Regions from separate parts of the Oceanobacillus alkalisoli genome, predicted to be linked through region 2. Evidence: riboswitches for the same ligand, from Rfam matches in the RefSeq annotation. Region 2 holds a riboswitch; each other region holds the start of a gene.
The links. A riboswitch is a leader RNA that binds a small molecule or an ion and turns the genes downstream of it on or off. The one in region 2 is predicted to bind S-adenosylmethionine.
Positions count from the first base shown of each region.

Region 1 (7,813 bases), on a different contig from region 2:
TTGTTTTCCTCACATGAATCCCAGTATCCTGTAATTGCTTTTGAATAAATTTCGTTGTTTCAAATTCTTGGAGTGATAACTCAGGGTACTGATGTAAATAACGCCTAATTGAAATTAAATATTCCTGTAAATCAGATTGAATCATACAATTATCCCCCTCTAAACATCTAGTCTATAGCATTTACATAAAATATCTTCTCTCACAAAATCCTTTGACTCATCTCTTCTAAAACCGAACCCCTTATAAAGTTGGATCGCTCCATCCATAAACTCAGTTGTATGCAAATACATATTAGATTGCCCAGAAGTTTTGACTTCATTGATGGCAGTTGCTAATAATGCTTTTCCAACACCATAACCTCTAGCACGAGGAAGAACTGCTAATAATCGAATGATTGGTGCTTGAATTTCAAGTTCCGGCTTTCCATATGCCTTTTCCGATGACTTAAATAGTTGCAAGCTACCTATAATTTCCTGATTCCGTTTGGCTACCAATATTTTATCTACATTTGGACTGTCAACGGATGAGACAATTTTCCTTGAATAATCCTTCCATCCTTGCGGCGAATAATAACGCTCATACTGTTGATAACTTTCGCTTAAAACTTGACGAAGAATCTCAGCTTCGTCTATAAACAACTCACTTACTATAATTGGATTGCTTATTAATTTACCCATCGTTACCCCCAATTAATTTATTTAATATATTGTGGATTCAACCTTCTTCGTTAATTGGAATGGACTTAGTAGTTGGAAGGAACGTAGACGTTCTTCTTTTTTCCGCAGCGGAGTGTGTAGAATAAATTCGTCTATTTTGTACGTTTCATGAAGTCGGTTCAATTCACCATTCACAAATTCTTTCGTACCAGCAATAATATCTGCCGCCTTTTCTTCTACTTCAAATGGGCCTTCTGCCTGACTTTTATATGCCTGCACTTGCTCTTTTGATTGAACGGTTAATGTCCTCCCATCATGCAGATGTAAGATATATAATTTATGGTCTTTTGCTAATTCCTCAGCTTCTTGTTGTGTAGGTGCTGCTAAGACTGCTAAAGCGACAATACATTTTCCCTCATTAAAATTATCCTTATAGGTTCGAACTGTTTCTTGAAGCAATTCCTCATCACTATTTAAGAAGCCTGCAAAAACAAAGTTAACCCCTAAATCCGCTGCAAAAGTTGCACTAACGGTACTTCCTCCAAGCAAATAAATTTCTGGCTTCTTTTCTGGCTTTGGTAAAGCCTGAATACCTGCAAGTGGGTGACTATTTTTGATGGAATCGTCAATTAAATCCCTTAAAAAGGTTAAGCGTTCATTAAAGTCATTTCCATTCTTTAAATTTCCATGTTGTAAAGCTCTTGTAGATAATGGTAATCCTCCAGGTGCTTTTCCAATTCCAAGATCTACTCTTCCAGGAGCAAGGCTTGCTAACAGATTAAAGTTCTCCGCAACTTTATATGGACTATAATGTTGTAACATCACTCCACCTGATCCTATTTGGATTGAACTTGTATGTGCCAACAAATGTGAGATTAATACTTCTGGTGATGAACCAGCTACTTGCTCCATATGATGATGCTCTGCCACCCAGAACCGAGAATAGCCCCATGCTTCTGCCTCTTTCACCAATTGAATCGTGTCTTGTAATGCATCGGTGGCCGTCTTTCCTTCAAATACTGGACTTTGATCAAGAATTCCAAGTTGATAGCTCATTAATTTCCCCCATTTTTTGTTACTTTTTAATTAAAAAAAGACAGCTTTCTATTCTAGTAGATTAGAAGGCTGCCTTTAGTTGTCTAATCGGCATATTTATCACTCATTAACGTTCTGTAATAGCTCCACTGAATGATATCTCACTTCATGAAGTTCGCTGTTTTTTACCTTGTGGCTGGTAACGTTTTTTCTCTGTTGTTTCTATTTGGGTAATCTCATCATCATGAACGGTTATAATTAAGTTTCCATATTTTAATTTTTTTAATTCAGTTACGATGTCTGCGATTTTTTTATCATTAACATTTGCCACATAATCCCCCCTTTCCAGAGTATTTTTTAATTTAAAACTAAAAAACCCCTTCTTTTCAAATAAGAAGAGGTTTTAATTATACTTATCACCCTTCTTATCTACCAAGCACATCGGCTTGCTGGAATTGGCACAGTGCTTCAAAAAGTCTGTTGCCGAGGCATCAAAGGGCCAGTCCCTCCACCTCTCTGGATAAGAAAATATTTATTTAATTGTATTCGAATACGTTATAGATCTTTACATAACAAACGATACTCACTATAAAAAGATTACTTTTATTCTGATATTTCCTATAGTAACACTCAGGATTTACAATGTCAAGCATACTTTAAACATAACCGAAATTCGAACTTTATTAGTTATCCGTTGTAAGTTAATGCTACCTATCCTAAGAAACACTAGCACTTATGACAATATATTATGATATAAGTGGTAATTTATTTTCATTAACATGAACAGAAATCTTACACAAAATTTATTCTAGGTTAATGAATTTCATAATACGTATTTAATGCTTCACCATCACCATATGTAGTTGAGTTGGTTCGTTCCCAACTACATACGGTGATGGGAAAGCCGACTTTGGTAATTATGAAATTCATTCAAGTAAGTAAAACCTGAACTTGCCTATAATAATTTCGCCATATTATATTCAACCACAAATTCATCATCTATGAGTAAAGAGTGTCTTTTTGTCCCTTCCATTTCAAATTCAGCCTTCTTATACAGCGATAATCCGGCTTCATTCTTCGTCGCAACGGTTAACTCTAATCGGTGAATATGATGCTGCTTAGCCCAATGGTCCAACTTTTTAAATAATTTCGTTCCAATTCCTTGCTCTCTTTTGCCTTGCAATATGCCGATTACAATATAAACAGAATGCTTATTTCTTCGGGCTTTTCCACCTATGGCGAAAAGATAACCCACTAAATCTTCATCCATTTCCGCTACAAGTATTGTAGAATTTTCACTGGCTTGCATACTTTCAATCATCTCTAATTGGTTATCTGCTTGAATCCTTCTTTCATCAGCTTCCCAAAGCATGTACTTTGCACTATTTCCAACCTCTTTTATAAGATAAGCTAACTTTTCTGCATCTGGTGATTTAACTCCCCTAATGATCAATCGTTTTCTCCCCTTACTCTATTTTGTTGTAATCAATCTTATTACAAAATACAATTTTAATTTTAAAATATTTCCTAAATCCCCCTTGACTTTTACACGGAATCTATGTAGAGTAAAAATTACCAAAATTAAATATGTAATTCTCTTATCTAGAGAGGTGGAGGGACTGGCCCTTTGATACCTCGGCAACAGACTTTTTGAAGCACTGTGCCAATTCCAGTAGCGTTACGCTTGAAGATAAGAAGAGAAACCGAAATTGTAATTAAACCTCTTCTTACTTAAGAAGGGGTTTTTTAATATTTTATTTTAAAAAATAAGGAGGAGAAGTAATGAAACGTACTTTAGAACAAAGGTTGAAAGATGGAACAGTTATTGTCGGAGAAGGATATTTATTTGAATTGGAGCGGAGGGGCTATTTACAAGCAGGGTCATTTGTGCCTGAAGTTGCACTAGAAAACCCAGAAGCACTTAAACAGACCTATAGAGATTTTATGAATGCCGGGTCCGATGTAATCTTAGCATTTACGTATAATGGTCACCGAGAAAAACTTCGCATTATTGGTAAAGAAGATTTATTAGAGCCACTAAACCGGAGTGCCATTCGTTTGGCGAAAGAAGTAGCCAAAGAACATCCAACTGAGGAGGCACTTGTTGCAGGAAATATTTCAAATACAAATATTTTTGACCCAAATGACCCAGCTTCTAAAGAACAAGTGAGAAGTATGTTTGCAGAAATGGTGAAATGGTGTAAGGAAGAAGGCGTTGACTACATTGTTGGTGAAACATTTTATTATCATGAAGAGGCATTAATTGCCTTGGAAGAAATTCAAAAACAAGGTATACCTGCAGTCATTACGCTAGCCTTATTTGGAGAGAATATTCTAAGGGATGGATATACTGCAGATGAATCATGTAAGATTCTTTCTCAGGAAGGTGCATTAGTTGTTGGTCTGAACTGTTTCCGCGGACCGGATACAATGCATTCATACTTAGTGGACATCCGAAAAAATGTAGATGGCTATGTGGGCGCTCTGCCAATTCCATACCGTACGACAGAAGAAAATCCAACATTCTTTAATTTGCCTGATGCTGGATGTAGCTGCACATTGCCGACGGAAACAACTTTCCCGACTGCACTTGATCCGCTTTACCATAACCGTTTCGAATTAGCCGAGTGGGCAAAAGAAGCAAAAGATATTGGGATAAATTATATCGGCCTATGCTGCGGGGCTTCACCTGCAATGCTTAGAGAAGTTGCAGAGGCTGTCGGGGTTGAAACCGTGAATTCAAAGTTCTCTCCTAACATGGAGAAACACTTCTTATTTGGTAATGATGAAACACTTAAAAAGCACAACACAGAATATCGTACAAAGGCATAAGAGCATAGCTGATTTTAAATAAGTACCCAGAAGAGAAACTGAACATCTAATTTATTCGAATGAAATAGAATATAGTGCATACGAGCGATTAAGACTTCTCTATTCATTTAATCGTCTTTAAACAAAAAAAGCTCACCCTGCTAAAATACATTTGCTGCTGCCAGCACAAATCGATAGGGTGAGCTCTCTTCAATTTTTCTTAATCTAGCTCAATCGCTGTGGCCACGCTAACTCTTTCTTTGGTAATTCCATCTACATTATCCATTGCCCATTTAATAAATTCTATGACTCAACCGATTCAGATCAACTTAAATAAAAATTTTTAATTCCAAATCCTGGTAGTTTAGAAGATTTTATTGAACTAGTTGTTCTAGCAATGCAAAAAAGGGGTATTTACAGAACCGAATATAAAGGCCATACTTTTCGAGAACATCTAGGCTTAATATAATAGAATGTTTTTACTGATTCAGGTAGTAAAATAAGGAAAGCGGATGGTATTTATTAGGATAAATATATATTGGAAATAAATTGTAGGAGATCCGAACCCTTTTTTCGAAAGAATTCGGATCTTTGATGGGCGCCTGCATGAAATTATAACTTGGTAGCGGTATCCATTACAGACTTGGCAGCAGCCAGCGTCCTTGGTAGATATCCCCCACCTTAATAGCAACAAAAAGCATCCATTTTGTTCATCTTCTAGCATTTTCCTCAGCTTAAATTCTTTTTAAAATAACCAAATTAAAGATTTTGTTCATATATTTGCTGAACAATATTTTTAATTTCAGATCATCTCGCTCTTACAAGCGAGATGATAAAATAAGACTACAAACTATCATAACCATTCTTTTTTATATGACTTAGCCTTTCTCTATTTGAATTAACATTGCTTAAATGTGTTAAGACCACATATTATCCACGTCAATATCGTTTCGTTTATATGTTGTTGACTCGAACATTTTCTTTTCTTTAAATCCGAATATACTCGCAATAATGATTGCCGGAAATGCAACAATCCGTTTATTATGCACCGATACATTACTGTTGTAGTTGCGTCTTGCTGCCGATAATTTATCTTCAATTGCAATGATTGCTTGTTGTGTTTTACGAAATGCCTCATTAAATTTTGGATCAGGATAATTTTCCATCGTTGCCATTAAGTTAGGCATTGCTGCTTCAATTTGTATCCCCGCTTCAACTTTTTCATTCACTGAATCTGCTTGCGAAAAAGCACTTCTCATATTTGTTACTTTCGTTACAAGTTCCACTTCTCTTTTCGACTCTTCTTTTGCGGTTGAAATTACTTTTGTTAACATATCAAAACGCTCTTCCAAATATGTTTCAATGCCTCCAAAAGCTTCATCAACGTTAACCGCTGAGTGTTTCATTTTGTTATACGTTGAAATTGTATAAGACGCTATGAGTACTATTAATATGCCAATCGTAATTGCATAATACATAGAACATAACCTCACTTTTATTTTTTATATAATTTTAAGTTTAAATTTAAATCATCTATAAAGCGTAATACTAGATTTATATCCTTGAAATAATCATACACCGTATCAATGTTCAACTCTTTCATAATGTTTAAGATAAAATGATTCGATCCTGTATGGATGAGTATATACACTTGATTATTATAAAATGTAAAATAAGGAATGAATCGTCCCTTCTTTCTTTTCCCACGCTTTCGTTCGATTGTGTCAGGTACATAGTTCACGAATTCCAGTAAGTTTTCCATTGTATCGGTTTGCAAAATAACTCTTGCTTCAATCTGATCCGTTGAATGAACAACAAACTTCTTCATAAACATTGGATTTTCCAGTAGAACCTCTTGCATTATATGCTGCTTATCGAATTTTTTTAACTTTTTTCGATACTTTCTTTTCTTTAGCAACCAGCGAGGTTTAATCATCGTAAACGAACGACCAAAGTCTTTATTGAACTCTACTTTAAAAAGCAAACCAGCCGCTAACATTCCTAATGGTTTTTCAATAACTTTGCCTTTTTGCCGTTTTTTATAATCATTCCGAACGATCATCTCACTAAATGACAAATATGTATATGCATCTTCATCTCGGTCATACACATATCCCTTAATTAAATCATCTCCGAATCCAACGTCAGCTCTATGTTTAAATATACGCATTTCATTCACATCATCAATTGTTAATGAGCCATCCGGTTCATATGTAAAATATGAGTTCATAAATTTGACGAGTTTTGGCACAATAATCACTTTTGCCCTCGATTCTAACTTTTTCTTATGTCTCATCCAATAAAGACCTATCCATCCAGTAATGGCAATCGGAGCAGCTGGTATGATGAATAATGTAATATCGCGAAAGACATAATAAATGAATAGCAATAGGAATGGGGCTGCAATGATTTGAGGAATTAAACCTTTCATAAACTTTTTTCGTTCAACTTCCAGACTCTCTAGTTCTTCTTTTAAATGCTTTTCATAAAAAGCAATAAATTCTGTTTTTTCTTTCGCAAATAATTCAAGTCCATAAGCATTTCTTTTTACTTCTCGCATCTCTTCGGTAAGCATACATTCCCTCCTTGATATTTTAATCATATATTTTTCACCGTCTGATGTTAGTGATTCATTATAACAAAGAACAATAAAAAACTTGGCAACTTTCATACATGTATATACTCTACATTTTATCTCCTCAAATATAAGTATCCGAGGAGATAATTGTATTAAACTTTTAGATAAGTATTTTGAATCATATGACTGTTGCTAAAGCATCAAGCTACTACTGAGGGAATGCATGAACCTTCTATAAAACCGTTATATAGTAATCCATCGTCCTTAAATTGAACAATCTTTAAGTGGTTATTGTTTTTGATAAAAATACTTTATGGAAATTAAAGATAATAGCCGAGTGTGCTCCAATAGGAATCCGTCCAATTATTATATTTTTGTAATACACGTATTTGGTAAATTTCTCCGTAATTATTTAAATAATATACCTTTTCATTTCCCCCTGTCAATGGATGGACCATTTATTTTAAATTTACCGTTTTTCTAGTGCAATCGAATATTAAATTAGCAGGATATACTCGATTCTCATCTGTATTGTTTGATTACAAGTTTTCATTATACTTACCGAGAAGCTATAAAACTTGCATTTCCATTGTTATCACATCTCTTATATAAAATAAATTAATGAATTTCATAATACGTATTTAATGCTTCACCATCACCGTATGTAGTTGAGTTGGTTCGTTCCCAACTACATATGGTGATGGGAAAGCCGACTTTGGTAATTATGAAATT
Region 1 covers NZ_JAKNRA010000008.1:36,316-44,128, forward strand. Annotated here, with positions in the region: gene L3V42_RS11080 (amidohydrolase) at 1-145, opposite strand, end outside; gene L3V42_RS11085 (GNAT family N-acetyltransferase) at 160-678, opposite strand; gene L3V42_RS11090 (LLM class flavin-dependent oxidoreductase) at 700-1,713, opposite strand; gene L3V42_RS11095 (DUF2292 domain-containing protein) at 1,859-2,023, opposite strand; SAM riboswitch class I at 2,115-2,219, opposite strand; gene L3V42_RS11100 (GNAT family N-acetyltransferase) at 2,648-3,145, opposite strand; SAM riboswitch class I at 3,288-3,389, shown strand; gene L3V42_RS11105 (homocysteine S-methyltransferase family protein) at 3,475-4,524, shown strand; gene L3V42_RS11110 (LemA family protein) at 5,421-5,981, opposite strand; gene L3V42_RS11115 (DUF3137 domain-containing protein) at 5,999-7,078, opposite strand.
Region 1: another riboswitch for S-adenosylmethionine. It lies ahead of L3V42_RS11105 (homocysteine S-methyltransferase family protein); the one in region 2 lies ahead of L3V42_RS02815 (MetQ/NlpA family ABC transporter substrate-binding protein).

Region 2 (7,813 bases):
GGTATAGGATACATCATTGCCCTTCTCTCATCTTTTGATGGGAGGAGGGCTTTTTATATGGAAGGAGTGGAAAGATTTAACCCTAAAACCAAGTAAAACAATTAGAATAATTATATTTGAGGAGAGATGAATATGTCAGTGGACAAAACAAGTTCAATCAATACGAATCTAAGAAATGTTAAAGCAAGCAGCGAACGAATTGGTGTGTTAAAAAATGTTAATACAGTAAGAAAATTTTCTTTTACAATTGATGAACCGGTTAAATTAGGAGGGACTGATGAAGCGCCTACTCCAATGGAATATATTTTAGGTTCCTTTAACGGCTGTATCTTGATTGTTATCGAAACCATCGCAAAAGAAATTGATTTTGCATTTCATCGATTGAAGTCTGATTCGATTGGGACGATTGATCGTCGCGGAATGAAAGGGATAGATAATGTTAGTCCTCATTTCCAAGAGGTGATTAATACGATTTGGTTTGAAACCGACGAGAGCGAGCATCGAATAGAGGAATTGAAAGAAAAGGTGAAGGATAGATGTCCTGCCTACAATTTATTTAAGGATACAGGAATTCCGATATCATTAAACTGGATTAAGATAAAAGAAGGTGTAACCGAATGACTTCCTATGGTTTATGGTTAATTTTCTTTGCACTTGCTTATACAGCATTTTTATTGATAGCAGGACAAGTTTCCAGGAAAAAAGCTAACGCAACTGGGTATTTTGTTGGTGGGCGTACATTCAATAAGTGGATTGTAGCTTTTTGTATTACCGGGTTATTCTCGGGTTCTGCATTTATTTCTATTGTTGAACTTTCCTATCTTACAGGGATATCGGCAGTTTGGTATGGTGTCGCCGAAACGGTGCAAATATTAATTATTGCTTTTGTCATTATTGGACCATTTCGTGAAAAATTAGTCGTTACGGTATCTGGTTTAATTGGGGAGCGATATGGAAGAGCGGCGCTTGGAATTAGTGGAGCAATTACAGCTTTTGCATTTCCAATGTGGTCTGTCGCAACAGCGATTGCCTTTGCTTCGGCAGTCCACGTCTTTACAGGAATTACCTTATCTTTATCGATTGCATTTACGGCATTCCTTTTGTATCTATATTTGAAAGCTGGGGGGATGTGGTCCATTGCTTTTACGCAAACAATGAATTTCTTTGTTTTCATTATAATGTTCGCAATCGGTATCCTAGCATTCTTCATTAATCCTGGTTTAGATGGTTTGCGCGCTTTTGCGGTAACGAACCCGGAAATGTTTCAGTTGGGTGGAGCTGGAATACAAGTGATTGTGGCATGGTTCGGTACATTTCTCGTCAACGTCATCTTAGCACAGGCGGCTTTTCAAATGGCGTTATCATGTCGTACACCGGAAGAAGGACAAAAAGGATTGAAGATGGCAGCCGTTTTTGGGATTCCTTTTATTTTGCTTGGTGTCCTATTCGGTATTTCCGCAGCAATTGTGATACCGGACACGACCCTCGGGTTAGTAGCATTACCGCAGTATTTGATGCAAGTTCTCCCTGCGCCGCTCGTTGGATTATTTTTCCTTGGAATATGGGCTTGTGCTTTGAGTTGGGGTGCACCATGCCAATTTTCCGGAGCAACGAGCTTAGGGAAAGACGTTGGCCAAGCGATTTATCCGCACGCGACTCCAGAACAATTAGTCAAGTATACGCAGCGATCCTTATTGTTATTAACTGTGTTAATGATTGGATTTGGATTGCTCCGGACGGAACAAGCTGCATGGTGGAATATTTTAGCTTGGACGATGAGGAATTCTGCAACATTTGCACCAGTAGTAGCAGTCTTATTTTGGAGATTAGCAACAAAAGAAGCTGTAATAGGTTCTATGATTCTCGGATTTTTGTCCGGAATCTCATGGTACCATCTAGGCGGCTGGGCACCAAATGAATTTTATTATAATATCCATCCTGTTTGGATTGGAATGTCAGTTAATCTTAGTACATTAACGATTATCACATTATTGCAAAAGGCAAAGACACTTGAAGTGAAATTTACCTCTGTATCGAGGAAAGGGCTTTATGCTTTAATTGCGGGAGCATTCCTTTCAATAGGTCTACTGACGAATTATCAAGCGATTTACGATTATGGCTTACTGGGGATTTTCTTGTTTTCGATTCTTTTATGTTTATTTATCGCGACCATTATATTTATACCGTCGTCAAGAGATGAGTTGGAAGTAGGGAAATTAGCTCGGGCGAAGTAGGTTTAGGATTTGCGTACTTGTTGCTGTTTAAAAGGGGGAAAACAGGTCATTGAATTTTTTCAAGGGCTTGTTTTCTCATTGAATAGATTTCATGACCCCTCGAATCCATTTCTTCGATAATTTAAATGTCATTCTTGTATCGTTTTAGCTGCAACCTTTCGTTCTCCATAATAGGGTACCTGATGTACTGTTCCTTCCAGCTCTTGAAAATACTCTTTTGGTTCTCTTTGCTTATTAAAGAGCGGCGCAATCAAACCATAACGAAATAAAGCAATTTCTTCCCGCGTTTTTTCATCCATTGGATATGCCTCCTTTTTAGTAGAAGGACAACCTAATGAATTTCATAATACATATTTAATGCTGCACCATCACCATATGTAGTTGGTTCGTTCCCAACTACATATGGTGATGAAAAAGCCGACTTTGGTAATGATGAAATTCATTCAACCGGTTATCCATTGCTTTTATTCTACTTTCTACACCAATATCTGCATAGGAAAAAAGTTATGTGGGAACCATATTAATTGACAATTTAACGTTACTTCAGTACTATCATATATAATCTAACTACAAATTGAATAGAAGATCTCTTATCTAGAGTAGCGGAGGGACTGGCCCGATGAAGCTCAGCAACCATTCATGTCACGGCATGAAGAGGTGCTAATTCCTGCAAGTATTTTTTTGCGAGATAAGGGGGAGAATTTACATCTGTTAAGCGAACCTCCTATCTTAGGTGGTTTTTTTATTGGGAAAATTCATTTATTCAATCCACGTAGTTAGGAAACATAGAATAATAGGGGGAAGCAAGTAAAATGAGAAAGTTATTATTGTTATTCATTACAGTGCTTGTCATTGGCGTGCTCGCTGCATGTGGAAGTGAAAGCGGAGAAGATGCAGACGCAGACGTTGGAACAGATGCTACAGCAGAGGTGGAAGCGAGTGAGGAGACAGAAACTGATGAGGAGAGAGAAAATCAATTAAGTGATGAAAAATTAGTAGTGGGCGTAACTTCTGGTCCGCATGAGGAAATCTTTGAAGTGATTCAAGAATTGGCTGCAGAAGATGGATTGGAAATCGAAATTAAAGTATTCACGGATTATATTATTCCAAATACAGCTCTAGCGGAAGGCGACCTAGATGTAAACAGTTACCAGCATCAGCCATTCATGGAGCAATTTAATGAAGACCATGGAACAAATCTAGCGGCAATTGCATCAACTACATTAAGTCCAATCGGTGTCTATTCGGAGGAAGTTACAGATATTAATGATGTTCCGGAAGGCGGAGTCATTGGAATTCCAAATGACCCAACAAACGGTGCACGTGCATTAATTATGTTTGAAGAAGCGGGCTTAATCAAACTTGGAGATGATGTGAACAAAGAGACAGCATCCGTTCTAGACATCGAAGAAAATGAAAGAAATCTTGAGTTTAAAGAGTTAGAAGCAGCACAAATCCCAAATCTTTTATCGGAAGTTGATTTAGGTGTTGTTAATGGTAACTTTGCGGTAGAAAATGGCTTAAATCCAGCGACAGATGCCATTTTTTCCGAATCTAAAGACACCCCATTTGTAAACCAACTCGTTGTTCGAGACGAAAATAAAGATGATCCCGTATTAGAAAAGTTAGTAGAACTATATTACTCGCCAGAAGTAACAGAGTTCGTATTAGACCACTTTGACGGCGTTATTTTACCGAGTTGGGATTATTAATTATTAAAAGCCAATACCAGTAATCTCGTGTGATTATTGGTATTGGCTTTTTATCTATTAAATCTTACACCTCTTATGGGAAGCAGTCCCCCGTTGTGTTAGGATGCAGAGCCCTTGTGAAAAAATTATAGTTAAGCTAGGATGGGTGAACAAGCGTGTTCATTTGTCCTAGCTTATTTGCATCTGATAAGGGTTAGTCTATAGGGCGGGAATCCTGATCCAAGAAGGGGAAAGTGGTTTTAGCTCTACATTATGGCATAAAAGCCTAGAAAGATAGCCGGGCGAATAATCAAGGAGGCTCTATCGGGAATGTCGGTGGACATACACCGGGAAGCTAAGTTGTAGCTGTAACAATGAAAAAAAAGAGGTAGTTGCGCTGCCTGCCGATGTCATTCCTAAATATGATAATTGGAATTATGACTGGCCAGACCCTGCCGGAGCCATATGGAATCTGACGGAATTAGTGTAGGCGCATCAGTTGTTAAGGCGGAAAGCGAATATTGTGGTGCCGGAGTAAGGTTGGGGTGTTTGGGATGTTTTTGAGGATGGGGTTATTGTGTGAGGTGGAGAGGTAATTGAAATGGGAAAAGCTGTTGGGTTGTGCTTCGGAAGTGAGCATAACTTGGCGGCTTTTTTGTTTTAGTAAATGAAATTTTCTTATCATGCTGTTTACTTGCTTAAAACAGAAAACCATCAAGCAACTAGAACACTTGTAGGATAGTACACAGAATTTAGATGATTTTGTTCTTACAATATACCATTCAAGACAAAATGTTTTATTGGTAAATCATTTAATCCTCTTGAATATCCATTTGGTTGAATAATGATGTTCTATTTATAAAGACACACTCTATTATAGATAGAGTTGGATTACGATTAGTTATTCTCATCTACGTTTAAGTCTGTTTTTTGAAATAAACTAAAAACTTTAAATAAATAGTATTGACAAAAAAATGCTTCTCTAGTATTATAACATTAATCCATTATACGTACAAACCGAATTTAGATAATTTAATTAATATATAAAATTAAATTTACAAAGTAGTGGATTGTATCTAGTAAAAAAATAACATAAGGAGTGGGTGACAAAGTGGGAAAATCATTACGACTATCCCGGATTTTTAGGAAAGACACTGGTAACACGCTTGTATTGCCGGTAGATCACGGGATAGGTGGAAGTATGGAGGGTTTAGAAGATCCGGTTAAGACTCTCAGGGAATTGCAAACCCCTGGTGTCGATGCAGTATTATTAAATGACGGAGTTGCCAGGCAAGCCAGTGAAGTATTTCAGGGGAAAGGTGCACCTGGGCGTATGTTGAATGCCGATGTCTTTAGTTATGAAGTAAAAAATGAAAGAATGGAGCATCAATTAACGTTTAGCCCAGAGACAGCAGTTCGAAGGGGATACGATTGTATGAAACTCGTCCTATTTTGGGATCGCCCTGCTGCTGAAAGAATGCGTTCTATTAAATTGATTGCTTCAGTTATCGAAGAGGCCGAAAAATGGGAGATGCCTGTGTTGGTTGAACCACTTACTTCAAAGCCTATAGAAGATCCTGAGGAACGTGCAAATGTTTTAACTGACGCGAATCGGGTCGCCTTTGAATTGGGAGCAGATATCTTGAAAGTAGCTCATCCTGGAGACACGAAGACACTAGAAAGTTGGGTTAAATATTTCAACGTTCCAATTATTTTGCTAGGTGGAAGTAAGAGTGGGTCTACGGAAGACTTAGTTAAAATGGTGGATGAAGCTGTGGATGTAGGGGTGAATGGCGTGGCGATTGGTAGAAATGTGTGGCAACGCCCTCCGGAAGAAGCGAAAGAGTTATTAGAAAGGTTTGCTAATATTATTCATAAACCTTGAGATTAAACACTGTTTGTTATCTTAAGCAAGATATTATTTGGGAGGAACTATAATCATGACAAAAAGAAAATTTGCCGTTTTAACTAGAGTGAAAAATGCAGAAGTACATGAAGGACAAGTTCCGAAAGTTGGTGATAACCAAGTATTAATCAAGCAAGAAACCTGTAATATTTGTACAACAGATTTTGGTCAATGGTTGGGATTAAGAGAACATCAGCCTTATCCAATGGCTGGCGGTCATGAGGGTTCTGGTGTCATAGTTGAGAAAGGGAAGAATGTAAGAAATGAATTAAGTATTGGAGATCATGTTGCGGTTGCTTATGATTACTGTGGAGAGTGTTCTGCTTGTCAAGTAGGAAGGACAAGTGAATGTACGGAAGTATTAAACCCTTTTAAAGACCAAAATAAAGAGGGATATTATGGGCATTTGGGATTTGCAACCTATGATGTTAAAGACGCAAATGCAGTAATTAAAATGAATCCCAAATTACCTTTTAATGAAGCTGGCTTTTTGGAACCGCTTGCAACCGTTGTTGGTGGCTTAAGAAGATTAAGAATTACTGCTATGGAGCGAGTTGTTGTGATTGGCGCTGGAACGATGGGTGTATTGAATGCGCTAACAGCAAAAGCATATGGTGCAGATGTCATCGTTACCGAAATGATGGATAAAAAGATTGAAGCAGCAAGGGCGATGGGGTTAAATGTGATTGATGTAAAAGAACATGACCCAGTAGAGAGGGTGAAAGAGTTAACTGATGGTGAAGGTGCAGATGCTATTATACTTGCGGTTGGAAATACAAAAGCAAATGATCAGGCCCTTGAAATGGTTAAAAATCTAAACGGTAAATTATTATTATTTGCGGCTGGATATCCAGCTCCGAAGTTAAATGTAGACTCAAATTTAGTTCATTACAGAAAGATGGAGCTGATAGGTACATACGGAGCTGATATCCTTGATTTTAATATATCTGCAAGCTTATTAAATGAAGGAAGAGTTAATGTTTCTAAGCTGGTCGAAACGAATATTCTCTTAGAAGATATTCAAAAAGCTTACGAAATTGCTAGTACACAAGGAAGTTACCGTGTTAGTGTGTTGTTACGATAAGAGTCTAAATAGTTATTAAGGAATTGGTTATATTATTATATCTTAGTTAATGGAAGGGGGATTATGTATAAGTCCCCCAATTGCAAGATAGCAAACAACCAAGGAATGTGTTGCCATGCATTTGATTGAAGATATTATATTATCTGGCTTTTGACTATTATTATTGAAAATAATAAAGAGGGGGTCAAAATGTGGCGTTTATCGTTGATTTTGCGGAAACGTTTGTAGGTTTTTTTGAATTTGTAGGGGAGACATTTGTAGGCATGTTTACAGGTATAGTTCCTATCCTTATAGGAATGTTAACATTGATTCAATTCTTGGTAAATATTGTAGGTGAGGGTCGAATCGAAAAAATGGGTCAATTTTTAGCTAAAAACCCTATATTAAAGTATTCTATATTCCCTGTATTCGCTCAGTTCTTCCTTGGAAGTCCAGCTAGTGGTACTTTAGGTAGATTTCTACCAGAAAGATCAAAGCCAGGAATGTTAGAAGCATTATTCAGAATCGGACATCCATTAACAAGCTTATTCCCCCACGCAAATCCGGCAGAATTGTTTGTTTGGCTAGGAGTGGCCCAAGGTATTGAACAACTTGGTTTGCCTGTTGGTGCATTAGCTATCCGCTATATTATTACCGGTATAGTTGTAGGCCTCATAAGTGCAATTATTTTAGAAATAGTATTTACTATTATTGCGAAAAGGAACAATTATCAAGTTTAATAGGGGGGGTAAATCATGAATAAAATGGTTAAGGTTGAAAAAGGAAGTAGCGGTTGGGGAGGACCACTGTTTTTAAAGTGTGAGGGTAAAAAAAATAAGGTTTTATCAATGACAGGCGGCGGAGTTCATGAATTAGCTATCTATATTGCAGATACTATAGGTGCAGAAGTAGTAAATGG
Region 2 covers NZ_JAKNRA010000001.1:616,540-624,352, reverse strand. Annotated here, with positions in the region: gene L3V42_RS02830 (OsmC family protein) at 133-621, shown strand; gene L3V42_RS02825 (sodium:solute symporter family protein) at 618-2,234, shown strand; partial or broken gene L3V42_RS02820 (IS481 family transposase) at 2,372-2,533, opposite strand; SAM riboswitch class I at 2,822-2,929, shown strand; gene L3V42_RS02815 (MetQ/NlpA family ABC transporter substrate-binding protein) at 3,047-3,946, shown strand; gene L3V42_RS02810 (class I fructose-bisphosphate aldolase) at 5,037-5,810, shown strand; gene L3V42_RS02805 (zinc-dependent alcohol dehydrogenase) at 5,866-6,915, shown strand; gene srlA (PTS glucitol/sorbitol transporter subunit IIC) at 7,107-7,634, shown strand; gene srlE (PTS glucitol/sorbitol transporter subunit IIB) at 7,650-7,813, shown strand, end outside.

Region 3 (7,813 bases), on a different contig from region 2:
AAATAAATATTCCGACAATCGGGATTGGCGCAGGCCCGGATTGTGATGGACAAGTGCTCGTATATCAAGATATGCTGGCAATATTTTCAGACTTCACCCCAAAGTTTGTCAAACAGTTTGCAAATGTAGGGGAAATCATGCAACAAGCATTCCAGGATTATATAACCGAAGTCAAAGAAGGAGCTTTTCCCGGTGAAGAGCATATTTATACTGTTTCCGATGAGGTCATTGATAAATTATATTAAGGAAGAAAATTAAAGGAGCTATGTATCATGCAAATTGCATCAACCATCAAGGATGTTAAAGATGTGGTGAAAAAGTGGAAAGAAGAAGGCTATACCATTGGCTTCGTACCGACAATGGGATTTTTGCACGAGGGACATGGAAGTCTGATTACTGCTGCAAGGGAAGCGAATGAAAAGGTGATTGTTAGTATTTTTGTCAATCCCATGCAGTTTGGGCCAAATGAGGATTTTGATAGTTATCCCCATGACTTAGACAGGGATAGTAAGATTTGCGAGAACCTAGGAGCGGATCTTATTTTCCATCCGACACCAGAAGAGATGTATCCGGAAGCTTTTTTTACGTATGTTGATATGTCTGTATTGACGGAAGAACTCTGCGGATTAAACCGCGAGGGTCACTTCCGTGGGGTCTGTACAGTCGTGAACAAATTGTTTAATATTACACAGCCGGACCGTGCGTATTTCGGTGAGAAAGATGCGCAGCAACTGGCGATTATCAAGCAAATGGTTAAAGACTTATGCATGAATGTGGAGGTCATCGGTTGTCCGACGGTCCGGGAGGAAGATGGCTTGGCAAAGAGTTCCCGTAATACATATCTTTCTCCTGAAGATAGGGAGGCGGCTTTGATTGTAAGTAATACTATTTCTTTTGGCGCAAACTTGGTAAAAGAGGGAGAAACAGATGCAGAGAAATTGATTGCTGCAATGAAAGCGCATCTCAAAACTGAACCGAAAGCAGAGATTGAATATGTGAAAGTAGTGGATGGTGAAACCTTGCAACCAACTTCAACGATTCAAACCCAAACTTTAGTTGCTGTAGCGGTACATATTGGAAAGACAAGACTAATTGATAATTTCAGTGTTCGGTAAGTAAAAGACCTAAATTGAAAAGAAGGGGCATAGCGTATTATAGATGATTAATCGTTATGTTCCCTTTCAACTAACCTAGTCGTTAATTAGTCGAGCAACTTTCTATTAATAACTAGATAGGTAATGGATAATAGAACCAGCATCGCAACTACAAGAACAGTTGCTTCGTGTGGATAATCAATAAAGCTATGAATCATTACTGAAAAACCTAAAAGCAGAAAGAATAGTCCGCCTGTGATTTTCCCTAATAAAAATTTATTCTTAATGTTTTTTTCATTAAATCCAGCTAATAGCCATGTTTGTTTTTTTACAGCCACCAGGTAAGAAATAAGTAAAAGGGCTATACGAATCATGAATAATCCGTAGTTCATCCTTCAGCCTGCTTGAACAGTGCACTAGTTAGAATACCAAATAGTATCCCTCTTCGCACGCCAACCGAAAATTGCGCACCGCCCCTGGACAGCCTCGCACGCTAACCGAAAATTGCGCACCGCCCCTGGACAGCTTCGCACGCTAACCGAAAATTGCGCACCGTCCCCGGACAGCCTCGCACGCTAACCGAAAATTGCGCACCGCCCCCGGACAGCCTTGCACGCTAACTAAAAATTGCGCACCATCCCTGAATGACGAACTTCTTCCGAGGAAACTCATCAGCTGCTCTAGAAAGCGAGGGGTGTCTGGACTGCGGATCCTAAAACAAAACACTCACGCTGAATGAAAGCAATTACTAATTCTCTTTTTTATTATCAGGTGTTGGGGGTTGAGTTAATAACAATCGAAACCTTTGGTTAAGCTATTATTAATACTAGCTTGATCAAATGACTCTGAGGTGATGATATGTTCCTGTCAGGAAAGATTATATCAGGAGAATTTGACGGCAATGCGAATGAGTTTTCTATACAAAAAATAAAACATCTAACGACACAAACAACGATAAATGAAAAACAGTTAGAAAGGCTTTATCATTATCTGAAAAACCACCAAAAAGATACAGAAGACCACGTCATTACGTTGTATGATCAACTGCCTATCCGATTGAGCCAGGAAGAAATGAACCTACTTGTCGATGACCTTGAGAAAGTGCAGGAAATGTACCTTGACACATTCTGAATGACCGATTATAATAAGAATGATTTTTACAAGAAGAAGGAGCATTACTGAAAAAATGAGACAACAATTCCTAACTTTGAACCAATAATTGAATATGGTCAAAGACTCTGTTTGTGCTGCGGAGTAATTGGGATACGTCTGTCCTTTATTCATAATTTTATATCAAGTTATGGAATAGTTATATACTTTATAATGAACCCTACGGATAATTCGATGCATTGGTGGAAAGGCGGCTTTGTTCTGTCTTTCCTTTTTAGTTTTAGTGGCCCCCATGTATTTAAGATGTATCCCTTACTTTCAACCACAGGCAGCTGCTTGTGATTTTTTATTTTGAACAAACGATTGAAGGAGGAATTTTTTTGCAGATTTTATTATTCTTTTGATGTGAAAAAGTAACTGAAAAACATAGATATACGATACATTAAAATAAAATTAGAGGTAAAAATAATGAGCAAATCAAAAGAAAAAAATTATGAATTTCTATCAGAAGATCCGAATGTCAAAACATTGCCGCTTATGGCAGCGTTGATCATCGGAGCATTTTTCGCGATATTGAATGAGACACTGTTGAATATTGCGCTCACGACGTTAATGGCAGAGTTCGGTATTACGCTACCGACTGTACAGTGGGTCGCAACAGGATTTATGTTAATGATGGGGATTGTTATACCAGTATCTCCATTATTTATGCAATGGTTTACGACAAGGCAGCTTTTCATTGGGACGATGACGGTCTTTACAATTGGTACAACGATAGCGGCAATCGCGCCGACATTTTCCGTCTTGCTTACTGGCCGGTTGATTCAGGCGGTCGGTACTGGAATGTTGATGCCGATTATATTCAACGTCTTTTTACTTGTGTATCCTCCACATAAAAGAGGGAAAATCATGGGAATTGTTGGGTTAGTTATTATGTTTGCACCTGCAATCGGACCAACACTTTCGGGAGTTATCGTTGATTACTTGGGTTGGAGATTTTTATTTATCTCTGTCCTCCCATTTGCTGTATTTTCGATTCTTTTTGCCTTGAAATATTTGGTGAATGTATCGGAAGTGACGAAACCGAAGATCGATTGGCTCTCCATTGTCTTTTCAACGGTAGGTTTTGGTGCAACAATATACGGATTCAGCTCGGTTGGAGAGAGTGAGGCAGGGTTTTTAACACGTGATGTTTTAACTGCAATTATCATTGGGGTGATTGGAATCATTCTCTTTGCCATCAGACAATTTAAGCTGGAAGAACCGTTGATGGACTTGCGCGTGTTCAAATTGCCGATGTTCACGCATGCAGTAATCATGTTCATTATTATTGTGATGACGATGTTTGCCTCAGAACTTATCTTACCGGTGTTCATGCAGGGACCAATGGCTCTTGCACCAGCAATGGCTGGAATGCTGCTGCTCCCGGGAAGTATTTTAAACGGGATTATGAGCCCATTTATGGGCGCTTTATTCGATAAAGTTGGTCCTCGGGTGATGATGATACCTGCGACAATTGTGCTTGCCGGGACGATGTTTATGTTCAGCCGAATGACAGCTGATACGCCGCCTTGGGTAATAATCGTTGGATTTATGCTCATTATGCTTAGCGTATCTGCAACGATGATGCCAGCTGAAACGAATGGATTAAACCAGCTGCCGAAGCGGTTATATCCACACGGTACGGCTGTTATGTCTACGCTGCAGCCATTAAGCGGTGCAATTGGAGTCTCCGTATTTATTAGTATTCTGAACTCCAGACAGGCAAGTTATCTGGCAGGAGTTGCGGACCCAACGTCAGCCCAATCGCTAAGTCAAGCGATGGTTGTTGCGGTAGAACATGTCTACTTTATTATCTTTATCATTACGCTTGTTGCTGTCGTCTTGTCCTTTATTGTTTACCGGGCACGTCCGATTGAGGAAACGAATATTAAATAAAGGTTGACAATTATCTAAAAGCTATGTAGAGTATAGCTAATAACTTAATAAGCAAATTTTCTTATCGAGAGAAGTGGAGGGACTGGCCCTGTGAAGCTTCAGCAACAGACATTTATATGTACTGTGCTAATTCCAGTAGCATTATAAGCTTGAAGATAAGAAGAGTAGACACGATACTAGAATCCTCTTCTTATTTTAAAGAAGGGGATTTTCTTATTTAGTTAAAAAATATAACGAAAAGGGGCAGTATGATGACAACACTTACGAAAGCGCCATTCAGAGCAGATCATGTTGGAAGTTTATTAAGACCAGAACGGATTAAACAAGCAAGGGCAGATTTTCAAAATAACAAGATTTCAGCAGAGGAATTATATGCGATTGAAACGGAGGAAATTACCGGAATTGTTGATAAGCAGATTGAAGTTGGTTTAGAGGTTGTAACGGATGGAGAATTCCGTCGCAGATTCTGGCACACTGATTTCCTTGAGCATTTAAATGGCGTGGAAGGTTATGTTCCTGAGCATGGTTATAAATTTAAAGGGGTAGAAACGGAAAAGTACACGATTCGGAATAATGGAAAAGTGTCATTCAACCCGAACCATCCGTTTATCGAGGACTTTAAAGTGTTTAATCAAATCGTCGATGGGCGTGCAGTCGCAAAACAAACAATTCCGAGCCCGAATCAGTTGTTCCACCCTGGTATGATCGATGAGACGGTTTACTCTGATATTGAAGATTATGCAAAAGATGTTATTCAAGCGTACCGGGATGCGATTCAAGCGTTTTACGATGCGGGAGTCCGCTACTTGCAATTGGATGACGTATATATTGCGGGGCTTTCTTCTCCGGAAAAGGAATTCCCAGAAGAAGGCTACTCGAGAGAACAATACATTGACTTAGCTCTCCGCGTAATTAATGGAGTGTTAGATGAAAAACCGGCGGATTTAACCGTTACAACGCACTTATGCCGTGGGAATTACCAGTCTACATACATGTTCGGTGGTAGTTATGATTTAATCGCACCAACCTTGCTTGCAAAAGAAAAAGTGGACGGATTCTTCCTGGAATATGATGACGAGCGTTCCGGGGATTTCAAAGCACTCGCTCATATCCCTAAAGGTGGGCCGCAAGTGGTGCTTGGCTTGGTTACTTCGAAATCAGGTGAACTTGAAGATAAGGAAGAGCTGAAAGCACGGATTAAGGAAGCAACACAATATATTCCAAAGGAGCAGATTTGTTTAAGTCCCCAATGCGGGTTCTCATCAACCCACCACGGGAATAAATTAACGGAAGAGCAGCAGTGGGAGAAATTACGTTTTATCGTTGAGTTATCCAAGGAAATCTGGGAAGATTAATAAAGGGAATTTGATTTTTCTAATAGAAATATGTATTATAGGAACTATAAATCTTAAATGTCAAGGAGAATGAATGAAAATGAGACTACGATTCCAAACTTTGAACCGGTAACTAAATACGTTCAAAGACTTTGCTTATTTAAGCAGAGTAAATGGGATTAGTCTGTCCTTTTCATTAATCTTCATTTTTATATGTTATTTGTTATCAAGAGGAAGGCGGCTTATTCTGCCTTCTTTTTTTGTGCGTTTTTTACTGAAAGATGGAGTACAGGAGGAAAATTATATGCAAATGTTATTATTCTTTTAATACGAGCTCGCACTAAACTTGAGCTCGTATCGATCCTAGCTATCGATACGAAATAGAACAATTTCGGGAGGTAGCAAAGATGGAAAAAATATGTTTTGAATTAGAAAATATAGCGTTAACTTATTTTGACCAAACGATAGTAGAAATTGAACGTTTAGCAATCCACCAGTTTGATCGGATTGGAATCGTCGGGAAAAATGGTGCAGGAAAGAGTACGTTATTGAAGTTGCTTGCTGGAATGATTCAGCCAGCACGTGGCAAGGTGCATCGTCATGCAGACTTTGCCTATTTTGACCAATTGTCGGAACCGGAGCAAAGTGAAGTTGATTATGAATTGATCGGGAAATTAGCGATTCCGGAGACTTCAATTGATCACTTCAGCGGCGGGGAGCAGACAAGATTGAAGCTGGCACAAATTTTTTCCGATTATCACGAAGGCTTACTGCTGGATGAGCCGACGACACATCTTGATGCAGACGGAACTCAGTTTTTTATTGATGAATTAACGTACTACTATGGTGCCCTTGTGCTTGTAAGTCATGACCGTTATGTGCTTGACAAGCTAGTGAACAAGATTTGGGAAGTGGAGGACGGTCGTGTAAAAGAGTATACAGGAAATTACTCGAACTATACCGCGCAAAAAGAACAGGAAAGAAGTCAGCAAGCGGAAGAACGTGAAAAGTATCTAAAAGAGAAATCACGCCTCTTGAAAGCGGCCGAGGAAAAGATGAAGAAGGCAGAGAAGATAACCGAAGCCAGCAGCCGAACGTCTAAAAAGGAAACAAAAGCAAAGGCGAATCGAATGTTTGAGACGAAATCAAAAGGCACAAGCCAAAAATCCGTCGAGCGAGCAGCAAAAGCACTGGAAAAAAGGGTCGAACAACTGGATGAAATCGAAGCGCCAAAAGAAGAACAAATCATCCGTTTCCACCAAACGAAAGCACTTGAGCTTCATAATAAATTCCCAATCATGGCAGATCGCTTGAAGCTGCAGGCAGGGGGAAAGACATTACTTGAAGAAGCGAGCTTTCAATTCCCGCTTGGTAAGACGATTGCAATCACGGGAAAGAACGGTTCTGGAAAAACAACCTTACTCCGCCATATAATGAACCAAGGCGAGGGGCTGACCATCTCTCCGAAAGCTGTATTCGGAGTTTATGAGCAGCTGGACTATAAATTTACGAAAGATGCAACCGTCATCGATTATATGAAAGATCATAGCGATCACGCAGATAGTAAAATCCGTTCCGTTCTGCATGCTATGAATTTTACAGGTAATGACTTGAAGAAAAACATCAGAGATTTGAGTGGGGGAGAAGCAACTCGTTTAGTGCTCTGTCAGTTGTTTTTAGGCAGGTATAATCTATTGATTTTGGATGAGCCGACGAACTTTCTGGATGTGTTTTGTATTGAAGCGTTGGAGCGGTTTTTAAAAGGTTACGAGGGAACCGTTCTTCTTGTGTCGCATGACCGGACCTTTGTTCAACATGTGGCGGATTGTGAGTATCGTTTGGAAGGTAAGAAGTTAAATTTAACAATATAAGAGCTTTAAAGTTATGTTACTCAAATCCCGCTTTTGTCCGATAGATCTCTTCTATGAGCCACTTTCCATGGTGTTATAACCGTTTGTGTCTCGTAGAGCTCATTTATGAGGCATTTTCATGGATTTATAGCCGCTTGTGTCTCATAGAACTCATCTGTGAGCCACTTTCATGGATTTATAGCCGGACGTGTCTCATAAAACTCATCTGTGAGCCACTTTCATGGTTTTATAGCCGGATGTGTCTCATAGTTTCGCCGCCCACCAAGTCCAAGTCATAATTACAAGGAAAACATTTAATAAAATTAAAGAATAATCGAACCTTTTCATCCTAATTATTGTATAAGAAAGTAAAGGATGAAAAAGGAGTTTGATAATCGATGGCGTTAGGCTGGTTAATAAGCAGTGTTGTGGCTGCAATTTTAGGGGCGATTTTCGTTATAATCATAGCTACAATGAATAAAAAGGT
Region 3 covers NZ_JAKNRA010000005.1:86,645-94,457, reverse strand. Annotated here, with positions in the region: gene panB (3-methyl-2-oxobutanoate hydroxymethyltransferase) at 1-245, shown strand, start outside; gene panC (pantoate--beta-alanine ligase) at 273-1,115, shown strand; gene L3V42_RS08990 (DUF3784 domain-containing protein) at 1,202-1,486, opposite strand; gene L3V42_RS08985 (hypothetical protein) at 1,953-2,225, shown strand; gene L3V42_RS08980 (MDR family MFS transporter) at 2,673-4,142, shown strand; SAM riboswitch class I at 4,201-4,304, shown strand; gene L3V42_RS08975 (5-methyltetrahydropteroyltriglutamate--homocysteine S-methyltransferase) at 4,391-5,497, shown strand; gene L3V42_RS08970 (Msr family ABC-F type ribosomal protection protein) at 5,884-7,347, shown strand; gene L3V42_RS08965 (hypothetical protein) at 7,725-7,813, shown strand, end outside.
Region 3: another riboswitch for S-adenosylmethionine. It lies ahead of L3V42_RS08975 (5-methyltetrahydropteroyltriglutamate--homocysteine S-methyltransferase); the one in region 2 lies ahead of L3V42_RS02815 (MetQ/NlpA family ABC transporter substrate-binding protein).

Region 4 (7,813 bases), on a different contig from region 2:
TAGTTTTCGATATTTGCTAATGCCGACTGGCATGTGCGCACTAATGCTTCAAGATAGCCTCCATCAGCCTGCTCCTCGCAGTAAGTATAATAATTTCGTAAACCCACACCAGGACGCAGTGCATCCTTCATCGCTTCATGTAGCATACGAAAATCTTTCAGATCAAAAGACGTGCTGCGGTCACAAAGATTATCCAAGTAATCACTGATCGTCTGGTAGGCTATGATAAAGCGAACATCCTTCTCGCACTTCTCACCTGCAAGCAATGCAAAAACAGCACCACCTTGGCAATGGAATTTTTTTGAAGCGATACTTGAAAGGGCTTGAGTCCGAAGTTCTTCATCTGGAATCATTGCCGCCTTCTCTTCCCACCATTTAAGTTCTTTCTCAACGATAGGGAATAACGTGTTATAAACCTCACGTATTAACCCAGTCGCAGTATTTGGTACGTGCATTCCTTATTCCTCCACATCATTTCATTGTTTTCGCGTCCATTTGTTATACTATCATTATTATCAACATTGCTCTTAAAAAATATAAGGGAATAGGAGTGTTCGTATGATTGATCATTATCAAGGGGTGTATCCAAAGATTCATGATTCCGTCTTCGTAGCAAAAAACGCTGTTATAAATGGAGATGTTACGATCGACGAAGAGTCGAGCATTTGGTTTCATGTCGTCATCCGGGGAGACGTTGCACCGACAAGAATCGGCAAACGTGTCAGCATCCAAGACTTGACTGTTCTCCATCAAAGTCCAGATAATACGCTTATTATTGAAGATGATGTAACGGTTGGCCACCAAGTCACCTTACATTCTGCCATCATTAAAAAAAATGCTTTAATCGGTATGGGAGCAATTATCCTGGACGGAGCAGAAATCGGAGAGAATGCATTTGTAGCGGCGGGAAGTCTAGTTCCACCCGGAAAGAAAGTTCCACCAAACACTTTATATATGGGAAACCCTGCAAAATATGCAAGAGATCTTACAGAAGCAGACTATCAAGAAATGGAACGAGTAAGAAAATCCTACGTGGAGAAAGGTCAATACTATAAAGAACATACGGATTTAGGTGAAAAATAAAGTGATACTAACATGAAGTGAGGTCACTGAATGTTAGTTGAACAGAATCAGGGATTTACGGACTGTTTCATCCCCCACCTTCACATTTTGGACTTTCCTCATGTTTAGAGGTAGGGGGATTACAGAACGTTAATGCGTGATAAATTTTTTTATACAAAAAGAGCTATCCCGATTTAACGGAATAGCTCTTTTTTCACTCCATATAAAAATGGAGTGATTAACTAAAGTTGCTAGTACTAGACAAGTCCGGCGCAAGCGCCTTTGTGCTTTTTATTTTGCACAGACTATTCCTTGCAGTTCCTCTACCTTATCCAGCTTCTCCCACGGGAAAATAATATCGGTTCTGCCAAAGTGCCCGTATGCTGCTGTGTTTTTGTAAATCGGGTTGCGTAAATCAAGCATTTGGATTAAGCCAGCAGGTCGCAGGTCAAAAAGCTTGCGCACAGCTTCCACTAATACTTCTTCCGGATATTCGCTCGTTCCAAACGTATCGATTGTGATGGACACAGGCTCTGCAACCCCAATCGCATAGGCAAGCTGTACTTCACATTTTCCAGCAAGGTCGGCCGCTACGATGTTTTTCGCTACATAACGAGCTGCATACGCACCGGAACGGTCCACCTTTGTCGGGTCCTTCCCGCTGAATGCTCCCCCACCATGGCGTGCGTAACCTCCGTACGTGTCCACAATAATCTTCCGGCCCGTTAATCCGACATCCCCTTGGGGACCGCCTAGCACAAAACGGCCAGATGGATTAATGAAATATTTTGTGTCTTCATCCAGAAGCGCTTCCGGTATAACCGGTTTAATCACATGCTCGCGAATATCAGAATCAATCTGCTCATTTGTAACTTCTTCATGATGCTGCGTAGAAACAACAATTGTATCCACACGAACCGGTCGATTGTATTCATCATATTCAACAGTAACTTGCGTTTTCCCGTCTGGGCGCAAATAATCCAATACCCGATTTTTACGTACATCTGCAAGGCGTCTTGCAAGCTTATGGGAAAGACTGATCGGAAGCGGCATATATTCCTCTGTTTCTTTCGTTGCATAACCGAATACTAATCCCTGATCTCCTGCACCGATTGCTTCCATCTCTTCTTCCATTTTTCCTTCTCGTGCTTCAAGTGCCTTATCAACTCCGCCAGCAATATCGGATGATTGCTCATCAATCGCAGTAATGACCGCACAAGTTTCATAGTCAAATCCATATTTTGCACGAGTATACCCGATATCCTTCACTGTTTGACGAACGATTTGCGGAATGTCGACATACGTTGTTGTTGAGATTTCCCCTGCGACAAGTACCATTCCTGTCGTAACGACTGTCTCACATGCTACACGAGCATCTGGATCTTCTTTTAAAATGTCATCCAATATCGCATCCGATATTTGATCCGACATTTTATCCGGATGCCCTTCTGTTACAGATTCTGAAGTAAATAAACGACGATTTGCAGCCATATGGCTTGTTCTCTCCTTTGTAATATGTAACGGAACCCAATCTTCATTCGTTCCATTATTCAAAGCATGAAAATAAAAATCCCTTCCTGCAATCATGAGGAAAGGATTCAATAGCCTTTCACTCTTATTGTTCAAGGAATATTCCTTGCAACAGATTAGCACCTTTCACAAATTGTGAGGTTGCTGGGCTTCACCGGGTCTGTCCCTCCACCAGCTCTGAATAAGAATTGAAATTATTATAACCTTATTTAAAAAGGATTCGTTACTTAATAATCGATTACTGCAAAATAGCGTATCATATTTCATTATTTTTTACCAGTTTTATTTCCATACCGCTTATTCTTTGTTACAATCAAATAAACAGCAACATATTGCAATCGCTTTCCAACAAAAAGAATAACACACTGTAACAGATACCCGGTATTTCTTTAAAATATTTTTTAATTAGTATGGACTATTCATTTTAATGTGTTATACTAATGTCAGATTTAAGATAAGTGATAAGGAAGTTTGCAGTCTTCCTTCAACAAAACCTTCTAAAAGGCGGGAGAATAAGAATGAAAATGGTGGAGAAATCATTGACAAATCAACTATTGGAAAACGGGAATTTAAAGCGAAACTATTCAGTGGCTCGTCTGGTGGAAAGCGTGTTAGACCGGAATGAAGGTGTTCTAACTTCAACAGGGGCAGTAACTGCAACTACAGGTAAATATACAGGCCGTTCACCAAAAGACAAATTTATTGTAAAAGACGAGATTACGGAAGATACGGTAGATTGGGGTGCTGTGAACCGGCCAATCGATGAAGCTTCCTTCGATAAGTTACACGAAAAGGTAGTTAATTACTTAATGGATAAGGAAGAATTATTCCAGTTCCAAGGCTTTGCCGGAGCCGATGAAAAATATCGATTGCCAATTCAAGTGATTAATGAATTTGCCTGGCACAATCTTTTTGCCCGGCAACTATTTATAACACCTACAGAAGAAGAGCTAGAAACACATCAGGCAGAGTTTACTGTTATTTCCGCTCCGCATTTTAAAGCAGATCCCAAAATAGATGGTACGAATTCCGAGACATTCATCATCATCTCTTTCAAAAAGCGTGTTATATTAATTGGCGGTACAGAGTATGCTGGTGAAATTAAGAAGTCGATCTTCTCTGTCATGAACTACCTGCTGCCACAGCAAGATATTCTATCGATGCACTGCTCAGCAAACGTCGGTCAAGAAGGGGATGTCGCCTTGTTCTTCGGCCTTTCAGGAACTGGAAAAACAACACTTTCCGCTGATCCATACCGCAGGCTGATTGGCGATGATGAGCACGGCTGGAGTCCAAATGGTGTCTTTAATATTGAAGGCGGCTGCTACGCTAAATGTGTGAACCTTTCCGAAGAGAAAGAGCCACAAATTTATAATGCGATTCGTTTCGGTTCTGTCCTTGAGAACGTTGTAATCGATAACGTAACAAGTGAACCGGATTATGATGACACGAGTCTGACAGAGAACACTCGGGCAGCTTATCCGGTGGATAATATTGATAACATCATCACTCCAAGTGTTGCTGGACATCCGAATACAATTATTTTCTTAACAGCTGACGCATCTGGAACATTGCCGCCGATCAGTAAGCTTACGAAAGAACAGGCAATGTATCATTTCTTAAGCGGTTATACAAGTAAGCTTGCAGGAACAGAGCGAGGCGTGACAGAACCGGAAGCAACCTTTTCCGCTTGTTTCGGCTCCCCATTCCTGCCGCTTGCACCAGCGAAGTATGCGGATATGCTTGGCCAAAAAATTGATCAGTATAATTCCAACGTATTCCTCGTAAATACAGGCTGGACTGGTGGTTCATACGGTGTTGGAAATCGGATGAAGCTATCCTATACACGTGCAATGATCCATGCCGCACTAGAAGGTGAATTAAACCATATCGAAACAATAACCGATGCTGTATTCGGCTTACAGATTCCTGTACACGTAGCAGGTGTACCTGATGAAGTACTTATCCCAAAAAATACATGGGAGGACAAAGCAGCTTACGAGCAAGAGGCGAAAGCACTTGCTAAAAAATTCCATGAGAATTTTGCGAAGTTCGAAAACGTGAGTGATGCAATCAAAAAAGCAGGTCCCGTGTATAAAGGGTAACAATGTATCCTCATCCCAAAAGGATAAATATAAAAGTGAAACTTCACTCAGTGGGAATTCTTTACAATCCCACTGCGTGTTAGTCCATGTTTCTTCCCACCTAACCTTCCTCGAAAGACCTGAAGTTTTGATGTGGGAGTTTGGACGGTTACACCAGAATAAATTTCATTAATAGTTACTTTGCTGAACTTCCGATTTTTAATAAAAATCGGATGTTTTTTTATTCTTCTACCCATTGTCTTCTGCACAATTCCACCGCGCAGGCATAGAATGTAGTTGACTACCTACTATCATGCGAAAGGGTCGGACAATATGAAAATAATAATAAAAGGTTTACTTTTGCTCGGCTTCCTGTTTTTCATTACTGCCTGCCAATCAGAAACAGTAAAAATTAATCTTGCTGAGGTTACACGTTCCCTTTTTTACGCACCTCAATATGTAGCACTGGAACAAGGTTTTTTTGAAGAAGAAGGATTGGATGTTGAACTGCAAACGACTTGGGGTGGGGATACGACGATGACTGCTCTTTTATCCGGTGGTGCCGATATTGCCCTAGTCGGGTCGGAAACATCAATCTATGTCTATGCACAAGACTCTCGTGACTATGCCGTAAACTTCGCCCAGCTCACACAAACAGACGGGACGTTCCTTGTTGCAAAAGAAGCTTATCCGGATTTCAGCTGGGATGATATGAAAGGGAAAGAATTTCTTGGCCAGCGTGTTGGTGGTATGCCACAGATGGTTGGAGAATTTGTATTGAAAAAGCATGACATTGATCCGCACAATGATCTCATCTTGGATCAAAGTATTGATTACGCCAATATTCCGAGCGCTTTCCAGTCTGGCAACTATGAATTCGTGCAATTATTCGAACCAACGGCAAGTGTCTTTGAACAAGAAGGCCAAGGACATATTATTACATCATTCGGTGAAGAATCCGGCAAGGTCCCATATACCGTCTTTATGACACAAGAAAGCTTCCTGGAAGAAAATGAAGACACCGTGAAGAAGTTTACTCGAGCAATTTATCGCGCTCAGCAATGGGTGGAAGAAAACGATGCCGAAACGATTGCTGAAGTGATTGCCCCTTATTTTGAAGATACCGACCAAGACATTCTCGCCTCATCGATTGAACGCTATAAAAATCAGGATTCTTTCGCAAATGATCCATATTTAGATGAAGAAGAATGGGAGAATTTAAAAACGATTATGGATGAAGCTGGTGAACTCCCAATTGATGCTCCCCATGAAGAGTTGGTAAATACAGATATTGCAGAAGAAGTGATAAATGAATAGGAGGGATATTTATGACGATTTTAAAACTTGCCGGTATCAGCCATCATTATTTTTCCAAAAATGGTTACACGAAAGCACTGGAAGATATTAGCTTTTCGTTAGAACGAGGAGAATTCATTTCCATCCTTGGACCAAGTGGCTGCGGTAAGTCAACGATCCTCTCCATTATCGCCCGGTTACTTCAGCATACCTCTGGAGATATCTTTATTCACGAGGTTCCAATCAAAGAAAGCAAAGAAGAAATCGGCTATATGCTGCAGCAAGATTATCTATTTCCTTGGAAAACGGTTTTACAGAATGTGTTACTTGGACCAAAAATTCAAAAACGCGAAGACGAAGCGATAGAGGATCGGGCAAATGTTTTGCTTCAAGAGGTTGGACTATCGAACGTAAAAAACCAATACCCGACTGAATTATCCGGGGGCATGAGACAACGTGCTGCACTCGTTCGAACACTGATGAACAATCCAGAAATATTCCTGCTGGATGAACCGTTCTCCTCCCTTGACTTTCAGACAAAATTGAAATTGGAAGATCTTGTTGCAACAATTCTTAATCAATATGAGAAAACAACGATTCTTGTAACCCACGACATTGGAGAAGCGATTGCAATGAGTGACCGAATCATCATGATGGAGGCAAACCCCGGCAGAATCGTAAAAATTTATGATGTGCCAACGGAATTACGGGCAGAATCTCCCATAGTTGCACGAAAGCATGATGCATTTCAACCAATATTCGATACGATTTGGCAAGAGTTAGAGAAAAAAGAAAAATCAGGTGAAGGAATATGAAACCTCTAAAAGATGAACAATTATACGAAGCGTATCAAAAAGGACTGAAAAAAGAGAGAAAAATTGTCTTAACCTGGCAAGTAGGTATTGCCGTTATTTTTTTCCTCTGTTGGGAAATTAGCAGCCGCCTGTACATTATCGATCCGTTATTATTCAGTTCCCCCTCCAAGATTTTTGATTTAATTCTAACACGAATTGCGAACGGCAGTCTATTTGTCCATGTATCGGTTACATTATTTGAAACATTGCTCGGCTTTCTCATCGGGACTATTGGCGGTGTGTTAATCGCCACTTCATTATGGTACTCTAACCGATTTGCAAATATTATGGACCCATATTTAGTCATTTTTAATGCGATGCCGAAAGTTGCTCTTGGACCAATCCTTATTGTTGCCCTTGGTCCCGGGTATTTATCGATTATCGCAATGGGGTTTATTATATCAGTTATTGTCACAACCTTAGTCGTCTACCGGGCATTTCTAGAAGTTGATCGGAATTACACAATGGTACTGCGCAGTTTTGGGGCAAATCAATCACAGATCTTCAAAGAAGCAATTTTCCCCGCGTCACTGCCAGTGATGATTTCTACGCTGAAAGTGAATGTCGGTTTATCCTGGGTGGGTGTTATTGTTGGAGAGTATCTTGTTTCCAAGCAAGGGCTCGGATATTTAATTATTTATGGTTTCCAAGTGTTTGACTTTTCATTAGTAATGGCGAGTCTTGTTATCATCGCGATCCTAGCAGCATTAATGTATAAAGGAGTAGAAAAGCTTGAGGCCTGGCTGATGAAGCATACAAAATAAGACTGGGACATAATTTCTTAGCATGGATATAAATCCGAATTAATCATAATAAAGAGCATCGACACCGCTCCGGGAATATACTTCGCTTTCCGCAGGCGGCTGGTGATCCTCCTCACGGGCAAGCCTGCTACGGGGGCTCACCGATGCCTTTCTTCCTGCAGAAGTCTCCGTATATTCCCGGAGCTGGTTAGCAGTTTTGTTCGGATTTAATTCATATCAGAAT
Region 4 covers NZ_JAKNRA010000007.1:146,912-154,724, reverse strand. Annotated here, with positions in the region: gene L3V42_RS10850 (DUF2600 family protein) at 1-455, opposite strand, end outside; gene L3V42_RS10845 (gamma carbonic anhydrase) at 559-1,083, shown strand; gene metK (methionine adenosyltransferase) at 1,354-2,553, opposite strand; SAM riboswitch class I at 2,675-2,780, opposite strand; gene pckA (phosphoenolpyruvate carboxykinase (ATP)) at 3,111-4,697, shown strand; gene L3V42_RS10830 (ABC transporter substrate-binding protein) at 5,010-5,993, shown strand; gene L3V42_RS10825 (ABC transporter ATP-binding protein) at 6,005-6,787, shown strand; gene L3V42_RS10820 (ABC transporter permease) at 6,784-7,590, shown strand.
Region 4: another riboswitch for S-adenosylmethionine. It lies ahead of metK (methionine adenosyltransferase); the one in region 2 lies ahead of L3V42_RS02815 (MetQ/NlpA family ABC transporter substrate-binding protein).